Regions from separate parts of the Clavibacter quasicaliforniensis genome, predicted to be linked through region 1. Evidence: predicted binding sites of a transcription regulator. Region 1 holds the regulator's gene; the other holds the start of a gene.
What was found. Region 1 encodes HrcA, which represses chaperone genes, less so after heat shock. Its sites were predicted from a motif close to TTNGCACTCGNNNNNNNCGAGTGCNAA; they were not measured.
Positions count from the first base shown of each region.

Region 1 (5,749 bases):
ACGACCCCGGCTACCAGGGGCTGGAGTTCGACGAGGACGGGGTGCCCCAGGTGCCCGTCGACCGCCCGCGCGAGACGCTGTACGGCGACGACGGCACCGCATGGATCACGTCGGGCACCTCGGCGGTGCTCCGCATGCCGTTCGGTCCGTTCCACCCCGAGGCACCCGTCCGCGTCGTGTACACCGTGCAGGAGACCGACCGGGTCGGCTTCGCCTACGGCACGGTGCACGGTCACCCGCTGAGCGGCGAGGAGGCGTTCCTCGTCTCCCGGGAGCCCGACGGCAGCGTGTGGCTCACCCTCCGCGTCTTCTCGAGACCGGCGTCGTGGCCGATGCGGCTCGCGAGCCCGGTCCTGCGCATCGTGCAGGGCGTCTTCATGCGCCGCTACCTGCGGTCGCTGCACCCGGCGGTCGCGTCCGCCTGATCCGCTGAGCGGCCGAGCCGCGTCAGCGCGCGGCGAGCCCGTCCAGGTAGGCCGTGACCTCGTCGTGGCCCACCGCGAGATCGAGCACCACGACGGCCGCATGGGCATCCGGCGACCGCAGCTGCTCGACGTCGTAGGCGCCCGTGGCTACGGCCACGAACGGGAAGCCGGCCGCCTCGGCCGCGACGCCGTCGGCGGGGGTGTCGCCGATGATCACGACGGTCGCCCCGGCCAGCGCGTCCGCGGCGCGGCGCGTGAGGTCGCTGCGGATCCTGGCCTCGTGCCCGAAGAACGACGCGTCCCAGTCGAACAGGTCGACGTCGAGCCCCGCGCCGTCGAGCTTGTAGCGCGCGCGGAGCGGCGAGTTGCCGGTGAGCAACGCGTTCACCCAGCCGCGCCCGTCGACGTCGGCGACGAGCCGCGGCACGCCGACCGGCACCTCACGCCGACCAGCGCCGTAGTGCTCGACGCGGGACATCCCCTCGAGCTGCTCCCGGACGGCCGCGTGCAGCGACGCCGGCAGGCCGTAGAGGTCGAGGGTCTCCCAGATGATCTGCCCGTCCGTCTTCCCGTGCGCGTGGACCGTGCGGTCCTCGAGCTCGACGCCCGCGGCGAGCTCGATCGCGCGGTGGTACATGCTGCCCGCTCGCGGGCCGTTGAGCAGGAGCGTGCCGTCGACGTCCCAGAGGACGTGCAGGGGCCGGGGCGAGGGGGCGTCGGTCATGCCCCCATCCTGCCGGAGGACTCGGCGGGCCTCGACGGAGGCGGACCCGGGCGCCTCCCGGCCGGGGGATGATGGACGGATGCCGTCCGCCCTGCCCCTCGCCGATCCCGCCCCCGCCGACGGCCTGCTCCCCGCCTCCGCGTCGGTCGACGCCGAGACCCGCGCGTTCGGCGTCTACCTGCACGTGCCGTTCTGCCGCGTCCGCTGCGGCTACTGCGACTTCAACACCTACACGGCGCCCGAGCTCCGCGGCGTGAAGCAGTCCGACTACGCGTCGCAGGCCGTGCAGGAGGTGCGCTTCGCCGGGTCCGCCCTCCGCGACTCCGGCGTGCCCGTCCGGCCCGCGTCCACCGTCTTCCTCGGCGGCGGCACGCCGACGCTCCTCCCCGTGGAGGACCTCGTCCGGATGCTCGACGCCGTGCGCGACACGTGGGGCATCGCCGAGGACGCCGAGGTGACGACGGAGGCGAACCCCGACAGCGTCGACGACGCGTACCTCGCGGCCCTCGCTGCGGGTGGGTTCACGCGCGTGTCCTTCGGCATGCAGTCCGCCGTGCGGCGCGTGCTCGCCACGCTCGAGCGCACCCACGATCCCGCCCGGATCGCCCCCGTCGTCCGCGGCGCCCGGGCCGCCGGCCTCGAGGTCAGCCTCGACCTCATCTACGGGACGCCGGGGGAGACCATCGACGACTGGCGCGCCTCGCTCGAGCAGGCGATCGCGCAGGAGCCCGACCACCTCTCCGCCTACGCGCTCATCGTCGAGCCGGGGACGAAGCTCGCGCGGCAGATCCGCCGCGGTGAGGTGCCCGAGCCCGACGAGGACCTCCAGGCCGACATGTACGAGCTCGCCGACCGCATGCTGGGCGAGGCCGGCTACGAGTGGTACGAGGTGAGCAACTGGGCGCGCGACGGCCGCCGCAGCCGCCACAACCTCGCCTACTGGCAGGGCCACGACTGGTGGGGCGTGGGACCGGGCGCGCACAGCCACGTGGGCGGCGTCCGCTGGTGGAACGTCAAGCACCCGGCCGCGTACGCCGACCGCGTGCTCGCGGGGGCGTCGCCCGGCGCGGGTCGCGAATCGCTCGACGATGCGACGCGCGAGGTGGAGCGCGTGCTCCTCGGCGCGCGGATCCGGGACGGACTGGCCATCCCGACCCTCACGACGGAGGGGCGCCGGCAGGTCGCGGGGCTCATCGCGGACGGCCTGGTGGATCCGCGTGCCGCTCTCTCCGGCACGCTGGTGCTCACGCTGCAGGGGCGCCTGCTGGCCGACGCCGTCGTGCGCCGGCTGCTCGAGGACTAGGCGGCCGCCCGGCCGGTCGTCAGAGGACGACCGCGCCCACCACGTCGCCGGCCTCGCGCTCGGCGTCGCTGCGCTCCACGCAGAACTCGTTGCCCTCGGGATCCGCGAGCACGACCCAGCCGCTGCCGTCCGCGTTCCGCCGGTCGGCCACGAGCGCGGCTCCCAGCGCCAGCACGCGGTCGACCTCCTCGTCGCGCGTGCGGTCGTCGGGCGCGAGGTCGAGGTGCACGCGGTTCTTGCCGGCCTTCGGCGCGTCCGCGCGCTGCAGGATGATGCCCAGCCCGGAGACGGGGTCGCCCAGCCACGCGGCGTCCTGGCCCGGGAGGTTCGGTTCGTCCGGATCCTCCGCGAAGCCCGTCACGCCGGCCCAGAAGAGGGAGAGCGCGTGCGGGTCGAGGCAGTCGATCGCGACGTGCCGGATCCTCGCGCTCACGGGCATCCGCCTACTTGATCCACCGGATGTTGAGCGGGTAGCGGTAGGGCCGGCCCGCCTGCACGCGCGTGCCGCCGATGATCGCGAACACGATGTTGACCACGACCACCGCGAAGATCACGAGGCCGAGGAGGAGGTTGAGGATGATCCCGAGGATGGGGATCACGATGAAGATCGCCTGCAGCACGTTGAGGATGACGAGCGCGCCCGCGACGTTGATGGTCCAGTTGGTCGCCTCCTTGCCCTCCTGGTCGGTGAACCGGCCGCGCTCGCGGAACACGAGCCAGACGATGAACGACGGCACGATGAGGATCGCGAGGAAGTGCGTGAGCGACGCCCAGAGGCGGTCCTCGCTCGGGGTGAGCGGAGCGGGCGCGCCGTACGGGTGGGGATCGGGTGCGGACATCGCGGGGAGCCTCTCGGTGCCACGCGACGGCCGGGGACCGGCGGACGCGAGCGGATCGTGGGTGGGCCGGGCGACGCCTGGCCCGTCCACGCTACCGCCGACGACGCGCGACCGGCAACGCCGACCACCGCCGCAGCCGCGGTACGATTGGCAGTCAGAACCGACGAGTGCCAGGAGGGAGCCGCCATGGTCTCGGAACGCGGGCTCGACGTCCTCCGGGTGATCGTGCAGGACTACGTGTCCTCGCGGGAGCCCGTGGGCTCCAAGTCCATCGTGGAGCGCCACGCCTTCGGCGTCTCGGCCGCCACCATCCGCAACGACATGGCCCTCCTCGAGGAGGAGGAGCTGATCGCGGCGCCGCACACGTCGTCCGGTCGCGTGCCGACCGACAAGGGGTACCGCCTCTTCGTCGACCAGCTCGCCGACGTGCGTCCGCTCACGCCCGCGCAGCGCCAGGCCATCCACGTGTTCCTCGGCGAGTCGGTCGACCTCGACGACGTCCTCGCGCGCACCGTGCGCCTCCTCGCGCAGCTCACCAACCAGGTCGCGCTCGTGCAGTACCCGTCGCTCGCGACGAGCCACGTCAAGCACGTCGAGCTCGTCGCGCTGTCCACCACGCGCGTGCTCACCGTGCTCATCACCGACACGGGCCGCGTCGAGCAGCGCGTCGTCGAGCTGACGGGCGACCCGGACGACGCGTTCCTGGCGGTCATGCGCACGCGGATCAACCAGGCCGTCGGCGGTCTCGGCCTCGCCGAGGCGGCCACCCGGCTCGAGACGCTGTCCGACGAGGTCGAGCCGGCCCAGCGCGCCGCGGCATCCGTGCTCGCGGGCACGCTCGTCGAGCAGGTGCTCGCCAACCGGCAGGAGCGGCTGCTGCTCGCCGGATCCGCGAACCTCGCCCGCACCGAGCGCGACTTCCCCGGGAGCATCTCGCCCGTCCTCGAGGCCATCGAGGAGCAGGTGGTGCTCCTGCGCCTGCTCGGCGAGATGGAGGCCGACCAGCACGGAGTCTCGGTGAGCATCGGCCGGGAGAACGCCCCGTTCGGCCTCGGTGAGACGAGCGTGCTCACCAGCGGCTACAGCTCGTCCGGCGGGGTGCTCGCGCGCCTCGGCGTGCTGGGTCCGACCCGCATGGACTACTCCACCAACATGGCGTCGGTGCGCGCGGTCGCGCGCTACCTCTCGCGCCTACTCGAGGAGCGGTGACCGCCGCACGCCGGCGCACCGCCCCCAGTTCCCACGACCATCACCACCGAAGGGCCCGACGTGGCTGACCACTACGAAGTACTCGGCGTGAGCCGCGAGGCGACGCCAGAGGAGATCAAGAAGGCGTACCGCAAGCAGGCGCGCCAGCTCCACCCGGACGTCAACGACGCCCCCGACGCCGCCGAGCGGTTCAAGCTCGTCACGCACGCGTACGACGTGCTGTCGGATCCGCAGCAGCGCCAGCAATACGACCTCGGTCCTCAGGCCGGGTTCGGCGGGCAGGGCGGCCAAGGCTTCGGCGGGTTCGGCGACATCTTCGAGACGTTCTTCGGCGGTCAGCAGGGCGGCGGCGGACGCGGTCCGCGCTCCCGCCAGGAGCGCGGCCAGGACGCGCTGCTGCGCGTGGAGGTCGAGCTCGAGGAGGTCATCTTCGGCGTGCACCGCGACCTCGAGGTCGACACGGCGGTCGTCTGCGACACGTGCCACGGATCCTGCGCCCAGCCCGGCACGAGCGCCGTCACGTGCGACATCTGCCGCGGATCCGGGAGCATCCAGCGCCAGGTGCGCTCGCTCCTCGGCAACGTGATGACCTCGAGCCCGTGCGGCACCTGCCGCGGCTACGGCACCGTCATCCCGCACCCGTGCCCCACGTGCCAGGGCCAGGGCCGCGTCCGCGCGCGCCGCACCGTGCCGGTGGACATCCCGGCCGGCGTCGACACGGGCCTCCGCCTCCAGATGCCGGGCTCCGGCGAGGTCGGTCCCGCGGGCGGCCCCAACGGCGACCTCTACCTCGAGATCAAGGTCAAGCACCACGAGGTCTTCAGCCGCAACGGCGACGACCTGCTCGCCACGGTCGAGGTGAGCATGGTCGACGCGATCCTCGGCAGCGACGCCCACATCGAGGCGCTCGACGGCGACGTCGACCTGGAGCTGCGCCCCGGGATCCAGAGCGCCGAGATCATCACGGTGCGCGGCCGCGGCGTCACGAAGCTCCGCGGCTCCGGGCGGGGTGACCTCAAGATCGGCATCCAGGTGGTCACGCCGCAGAAGCTCGACCACAAGGAGCGCGACCTCATCCAGCAGTTCGCGCGCCGCAACAAGGCGCCCGCGCCGCACCTCGCGCACTTCCAGCAGGGTCTGTTCCAGAAGCTCCGCGACCGCTTCCTCAACGTCTGACCGTGGCGCACTTCTACCTGGCCGACGACATCGGCGCGTCCGACCTCGCGGTCGGCCGCATGCTCGTGCTCGC
Region 1 is NZ_CP139624.1:1,711,345-1,717,093, forward strand. Features, by position in the region: gene NL142_RS08215 (DUF1990 domain-containing protein) at 1-425, shown strand, start outside; gene NL142_RS08220 (HAD family hydrolase) at 448-1,149, opposite strand; gene hemW (radical SAM family heme chaperone HemW) at 1,229-2,452, shown strand; gene NL142_RS08230 (VOC family protein) at 2,472-2,885, opposite strand; gene NL142_RS08235 (DUF4870 domain-containing protein) at 2,896-3,291, opposite strand; gene hrcA (heat-inducible transcriptional repressor HrcA) at 3,478-4,500, shown strand; gene dnaJ (molecular chaperone DnaJ) at 4,561-5,676, shown strand; gene NL142_RS08250 (16S rRNA (uracil(1498)-N(3))-methyltransferase) at 5,679-5,749, shown strand, end outside.

Region 2 (5,749 bases), 1.1 Mb from region 1:
CCCTCAGCCGTGCGTGGTGCGGGTGCTAGTCGAGCTTGCCGTAGACCTGCTCCTCGAAGGTCGTGGTGTTGCCCGTGCCGTACTTGTAGACGGAGACGTACGCCTCGGTCGGGTCGCCGTTCTCATCGAACGTGATCGGGCCGGAGAGGCCGTCGTAGTCGACGTCGGTGCCCGCCGCGATGAGCTTCGCGCAGTCCGCGAAGGTCGTGCACTTCTCGCCGCCCTCGGAGACGGACTGCAGGTTCTCCTTCAGCGTCGCGCCGTCGGTCGCCTTGCCCTGGAGCGCGGCGAGCGCGAGGAGCACGGTGCCGTCGTACGACTCGGCGGCGTAGCTGAACACCGTGAGGGCGGGATCGCCGTCGGCCTTCACCATGTCCTGCAGACCGGCCTGGAAGTCCTCCTTGGCCTCGACGCCGGGGTTCGTGAACTGCGCTCCCGCGATGTCGACGTTGGTGTCGGTCTCCTTGATGACGCCGTAGTTGCCGTCCGTGCCGTAGAACTTCGAGAAGTCGAAGCCCTTCGACGCCAGCTGGTCGGCGATGGTCTTGATCTCGTCGAACGAGATGACGACGAGCGCGTCGGGGTTCGGGGCGAGCACCGAGGTGATCGCGCTGTTGAAGTCCGTCGCGGAGGGCTCGAAGACCTGCTCGGCGGCGATGGTGGCGCCGCCTGCCTCGAGCGTCTTCTTGATATTCTCCTCGAGACCCGTGCCGTACGCGTCGTTCATGTAGAGGATCGAGACGTTGGTCTTGCCGTCCTGCAGGATCTTGTTCCCGAGGATGCGGCCCTGAAGCACGTCCGAGGGAGCGGTGCGCCAGTAGTAGCCGTCGTCCTTGTAGGTCGAGAAGTCGGGCGAGGTGTTCGCCGGCGAGAGCTGCACGACGCCGGCCTGGGTGACCTGGTCGATGAAGGTCTTCGAGACGCCGGAGGACGCCGCGCCGATGATGGCGCTGTTGCCGTCCGCGATGAGCGAGGTGGCCGACTGGCTCGCGATGTCGGTCGTGGTGTCGCCGGAGTCCTTGTCGGTGACGTTGACGGTGATGCCGGCCTTGGCGTCGTTGATGTCCTGCTCCGCCTTGTGCACGCCCGCGAACTCGGGCGGGCCGAGCACCGCGAGGGAACCCGTCTGCGGCAGGATCGTGCCGATCTTGAGGTTCAGGCCGCCGTCGGCCGTGGTGCCCCCCTCGCCTCCGCCGCCGCCGGAGCAGCCGGCGAGGACGAGGGCGCCGGCCACCGCGATGGTGAGGGCGCTGAGGGCGGTGCGGGCGGATCGTGAGCGGGAGGCCGAAGCCCTGCCGAATGCGCTCATGGTGCTCCTTATGGATGTGTGTGGTGATGCTCGGGAATGTGGTGCATGAGGCACGCGAATGCGCGCCTCGCCTGGTGCGACCCTATGGCGCGGATGAGACGGACACAATGCATCGGCATTTCCGTCGTGTAACGCGACCGGATCGTTACCATTCGCGGAATGCGCGACGGGATCCGAATCAGATGCCGTCGACGACCGCCGGAACCGTCTGCGCGGGCGCCGCGGCGGAAAGCGGACGGCGGGACGCGCGGATCATGTCGATCGTGAGCAGCGCGAGCGCCGCCCACACGATCGCGAATCCGGCCCACCGCTCGGGCGGCATGGCCTCGTGCATCACGAAGACGCCGAACGCGAATTGCAGCAGCGGCGCCAGGTACTGCGTGAGCCCGATCACCGAGAGGGGCAGGCGCCCGGCGGCGAATCCGAAGAGGAGGAGCGGGCCCGCGGTCACGACGCCCGTGCTGACCAGCAGCAGAGTGTGCCCGAGCGACACCGTGCCGATGGTGAGCCCGGCACCCGCGCCCGTGATCACGAGCATCGCCGTGGCGGCGGGCACGAGCCAGGCGGTCTCGAGCGCGAGGCCGGAGAGGGCATCGGCTCCCCCGCTCACGCGCTTCTTCACCAGCCCGTAGAGCCCGAACGACCCGGCGAGCGCGAGCGACACCCACGGCAGCTGCCCGTAGCCGACGGCGATGACGGCCACCGCCACAGCGGACAGGCCCACGGCGGTCCACTGCAGCTGGCGCAGGCGCTCGCGCAGGAGGATCACGCCGAGCAGCACCGTGACGATCGGGTTGATGAAGTAGCCGAGCGCGGTCTCGACGACGTGGCCGGAGAGCGTGCCGTAGACGTACACGGTCCAGTTGACGAGGATCAGGTGGCCCGCCAGGCCGAGCCCGACGAGGATCCGCGGGCGGCGCACGATGGCGACCACGCGCGACCAGCGCCGGGCGGCCGTGATGACGACGGCGCAGACGACGAGCGAGAAGAGGATCCGCCAGCCGACGATCTCGAACGCCCCCGCCGGCACGAGCAGCAGGAAGAAGACGGGGAGGACGCCCCACAGGCCGTACGCGCCGACGGCGGCGAGGAGTCCGGTGCGGGTCGAGGACTCCGAGGCGGTGCGCGTCACCTCATGAGGCTAGCCCCGCCCGGACGCACGAGAGCCCGGCCGAACGTGTCGGCCGGGCTCCCGGGTGAAGCGGTGGTGCGTGGTGCGGTGTCGCTGAGGTGGAGCGTCAGCGCTCGATGACGGCGAGCACGTCGCGCGCGGAGAGGACGAGGAGGTCCTGGCCGTCGTACTTGACCTCGGTTCCGCCGTACTTGGAGTAGATGACCTTGTCGCCCACGGCGACGTCGAGCGGGACGCGGTTGCCGTTGTCGTCGATGCGGCCGGGGCCCACGGCCACGACCTCGCCCTCCTGGGGCTTCTCCTTGGCGGTGTCGGGGATGACCAGACCAGACGCGGTGGTCTGCTCGGCTTCGACCTGCTGGATGACGATGCGATCCTCGAGCGGCTTGATGGAGACCGACACGGTTGACCTCTTCCTTCGTGACTAAGGGACAAGACTGATTGGCAATCTCCCGGGGAGAGTGCCAGGTGAGATTCTACGGGCCGCGCTTGCACTCGCGCAACGCGAGTGCCAATCGGTGCAGAGGCGCCCCGGTACGGTGGGCGGATGGATCAGACCGACCTCCGCGAGGTGCTCTCGCTCGAGGGGCTCCGCCTGCTCGACTCCCTTCCCGCGCCCGCGCCGGGGGACGACATGGTGCGGATGGTGAGCGCGCTGCGCGGCGAGGGGCACTCCCCCGCGCTCGTGTCCGCCGTCCTCACGCAGTCGCGGCTGCGCGCGAAGGCCAGGGGCAAGTTCGGGGAGTTCGCCGCGCGCATGCTCTTCACGGAGGCCGGGCTGGAGCAGGCGACGCGGCTGCCCGTCGCCGCGCAGCACGCGGGGCGCTTCCAGCAGGCGGGCGTCGCGCACGTGGCCGACCTCGGCTGCGGGATCGGCGGGGACGCGATGGCGATGGCGGCCATCGGGATCCGCGTCACGGCCGTCGAGCGCGACGAGGTGACCGCGGCGGTCGCCGGCTGGAACCTCGCGCCGTTCCCCGAGGCCGAGGTCGAGCAGGGCACGGCCGAGGCGTTCGACGCCGGCCGCGTCGACGGCGTCTACCTGGATCCCGCCCGGCGCACGGACGGGCACTCGTCGACCCGCCGCATCTCGGATCCGGACGCCTACTCCCCCACGCTCTCCGCCGCGTTCGAGCTCGCCGCGGGTCGCGCCGCCGGCATCAAGCTCGGACCGGGGCTCGACCGCGACCTCATCCCCGCGGAGGCGGAAGCGCAGTGGGTCTCGGTCGACGGGCAGGCCGTGGAGATGGGCCTCTGGTTCGGGCCGACGCGGCGCGACGGCGTCCGGCGGGCCGCGCTCGTCATCAGCGGCGGGTCGCAGGCGGAGCTCACGGCGGCCGCCGACAGCGAGGACGCCGAGCTCGGCGAGCTGGGCGCGCACCTGTACGAGCCGGACGGCGCCGTGATCCGCGCCCGCCTCATCGGCGACCTCGCCCGATCGCTCGACGGGCGGATGGTCGGCGAGGGCATCGCCTGGATCACGTCCGAGCGAGAGCAGGCGACGCCGTTCGCGCGCGGCTTCCGGGTGCGCGAGGTGCTGCCGCTCGACGAGCAGCGACTGAAGCGCGAGCTGCGGGCGCGCGGGATCGGGACGCTGGAGATCAAGAAGCGCGGGGTCGACGTGGATCCGGCGCGGCTGCGGACGCGGCTGCAGCTGAAGGGCGACGGATCGGCGACGCTCATCGCGACGCGGGTCGGCGGGCGGCGGGTGGCGATCCTCGCGGACCGGCACGGGGTCGACGCGGGCTGACGCCCGGCCGCCGGACGCATGCCCCGGACGCGACGACGCGGCCGCCCCCGAGGGGACGGCCGCGTCGTGTCGTGCGGGTGGCGCGTTACGGCGCCGTGGGCAGCGGCGTGCCGTTGATCTCGCCGTTCTGGACGACGGTGTTGACGAACGCGATGGCGATGACCACCAGGATGATGCTGAGGATGATGCCGATCACGCCCGTGATGATGCCCGTGAGCCAGAAGCCCTTGGCACCGGCGTTCCGCTTGCGGCCGAGGATGCCGGTCACGAGCGCGGCGATGCCGAGGGGCACCGAGAGGAACCAGAAGAGGACCGTCACGACGGACACGATGCCGAGGACCATGGACGTGATGCTGAGCCCCTTCGAGGCCGGCGCACCGCCCTGGCCGGGCTGGTAGGGCGCCGCGTAGGGCGAGTCAGAGCCGGCGGCGGGAGCGGCCGGGTAGGCGGGCTGGCTCGGCGCGGGCGGGAAGCCGTCGTTGGAGCGGTCCGGGTTCTGCGGATCGGTCATTGTCGTTCCTTTCGTCCCTGGGAACATACCGTGATGCGTGCCCCGGGATTCTCCCGTTCGGGAAATAGCCGCGAAAGGTCCCCTTAATGGGGGCGCCGGGAGGGTCAGCCGACCTGGACCACGGTGACCGGCAGCGTCGAGTCGGCGCCGAACGCGAGGCCGGACGGCGCGCGGCCCGACTCGATGAGGCGGGCGCCGAGCGCGGCGATCATCGCGCCGTTGTCGGTGCAGAGCGACAGGGGCGGGATCCGCAGCTCGATGCCGGCGGCCCGGCACCGCTCCGCCGCCAGCTCCCGCACGCGCGCGTTCGCGACGACGCCGCCGCCCAGCAGCAGGCGCGGGATCCCGTGGTCGACGCAGGCGGCGACGGCCTTCGTGAGCAGCACGTCGACGACGGCCTCGCGGAAGCTCGCGGCGACGTCCGCCACGGGCACGGGCTCGCCGGCGTCCTGCCGCTTCTCGACCCAGCGGGCGACCGCGGTCTTGAGTCCCGAGAACGAGAAGTCGTAGCGGTGGCGCTCCATGTCCTTGGGCAGGGAGAGGCCTCGGGGGAAGCGGATCGCCTTCGGGTCGCCCTCGGCCGCGACCCGGTCGATGTGCGGTCCGCCCGGGTAGGGCAGGCCGAGCACGCGCGCGACCTTGTCGAAGGCCTCGCCCGCGGCGTCGTCGATGGTCTCGCCGAGGAGCTCGACGTCGTCCACGAGGTCGCGCACGAGGAGGAGCGAGGTGTGGCCGCCGGAGACGAGCAGCGCGATGCTCGGGGTCTCGAGCGGGACGCCCGGCCCGCCGTCGGTGCTGAGGAGATCCGCGCCCACGTGTCCGACGAGGTGGTTGACGCCGTGCAGCGGGATGTCGAGGGCCACGGCGAGCGCCTTCGCCGCGCCGACGCCGACCATGAGCGCGCCGGAGAGGCCGGGACCCGCGGTGACGGCGATCGCGTCGAGCTCGCGGAGGGTGACGCCCGCCTCGGCGAGCGCCGCGTCGATGGCGGGGGTGAGGGCCTCGAGGTGCGCGCGGGCGGCGACCTCGGGCACGACGCCGCCGTAG
Region 2 is NZ_CP139624.1:2,836,820-2,842,568, forward strand. Features, by position in the region: gene NL142_RS13435 (ABC transporter substrate-binding protein) at 26-1,309, opposite strand; gene rarD (EamA family transporter RarD) at 1,488-2,441, opposite strand; gene groES (co-chaperone GroES) at 2,548-2,844, opposite strand; gene NL142_RS13450 (class I SAM-dependent methyltransferase) at 2,989-4,191, shown strand; gene NL142_RS13455 (DUF4190 domain-containing protein) at 4,277-4,702, opposite strand; gene tsaD (tRNA (adenosine(37)-N6)-threonylcarbamoyltransferase complex transferase subunit TsaD) at 4,807-5,749, opposite strand, start outside.
Region 2: the regulator HrcA is predicted to act here: its motif matches at 2,930-2,956, upstream of groES (co-chaperone GroES).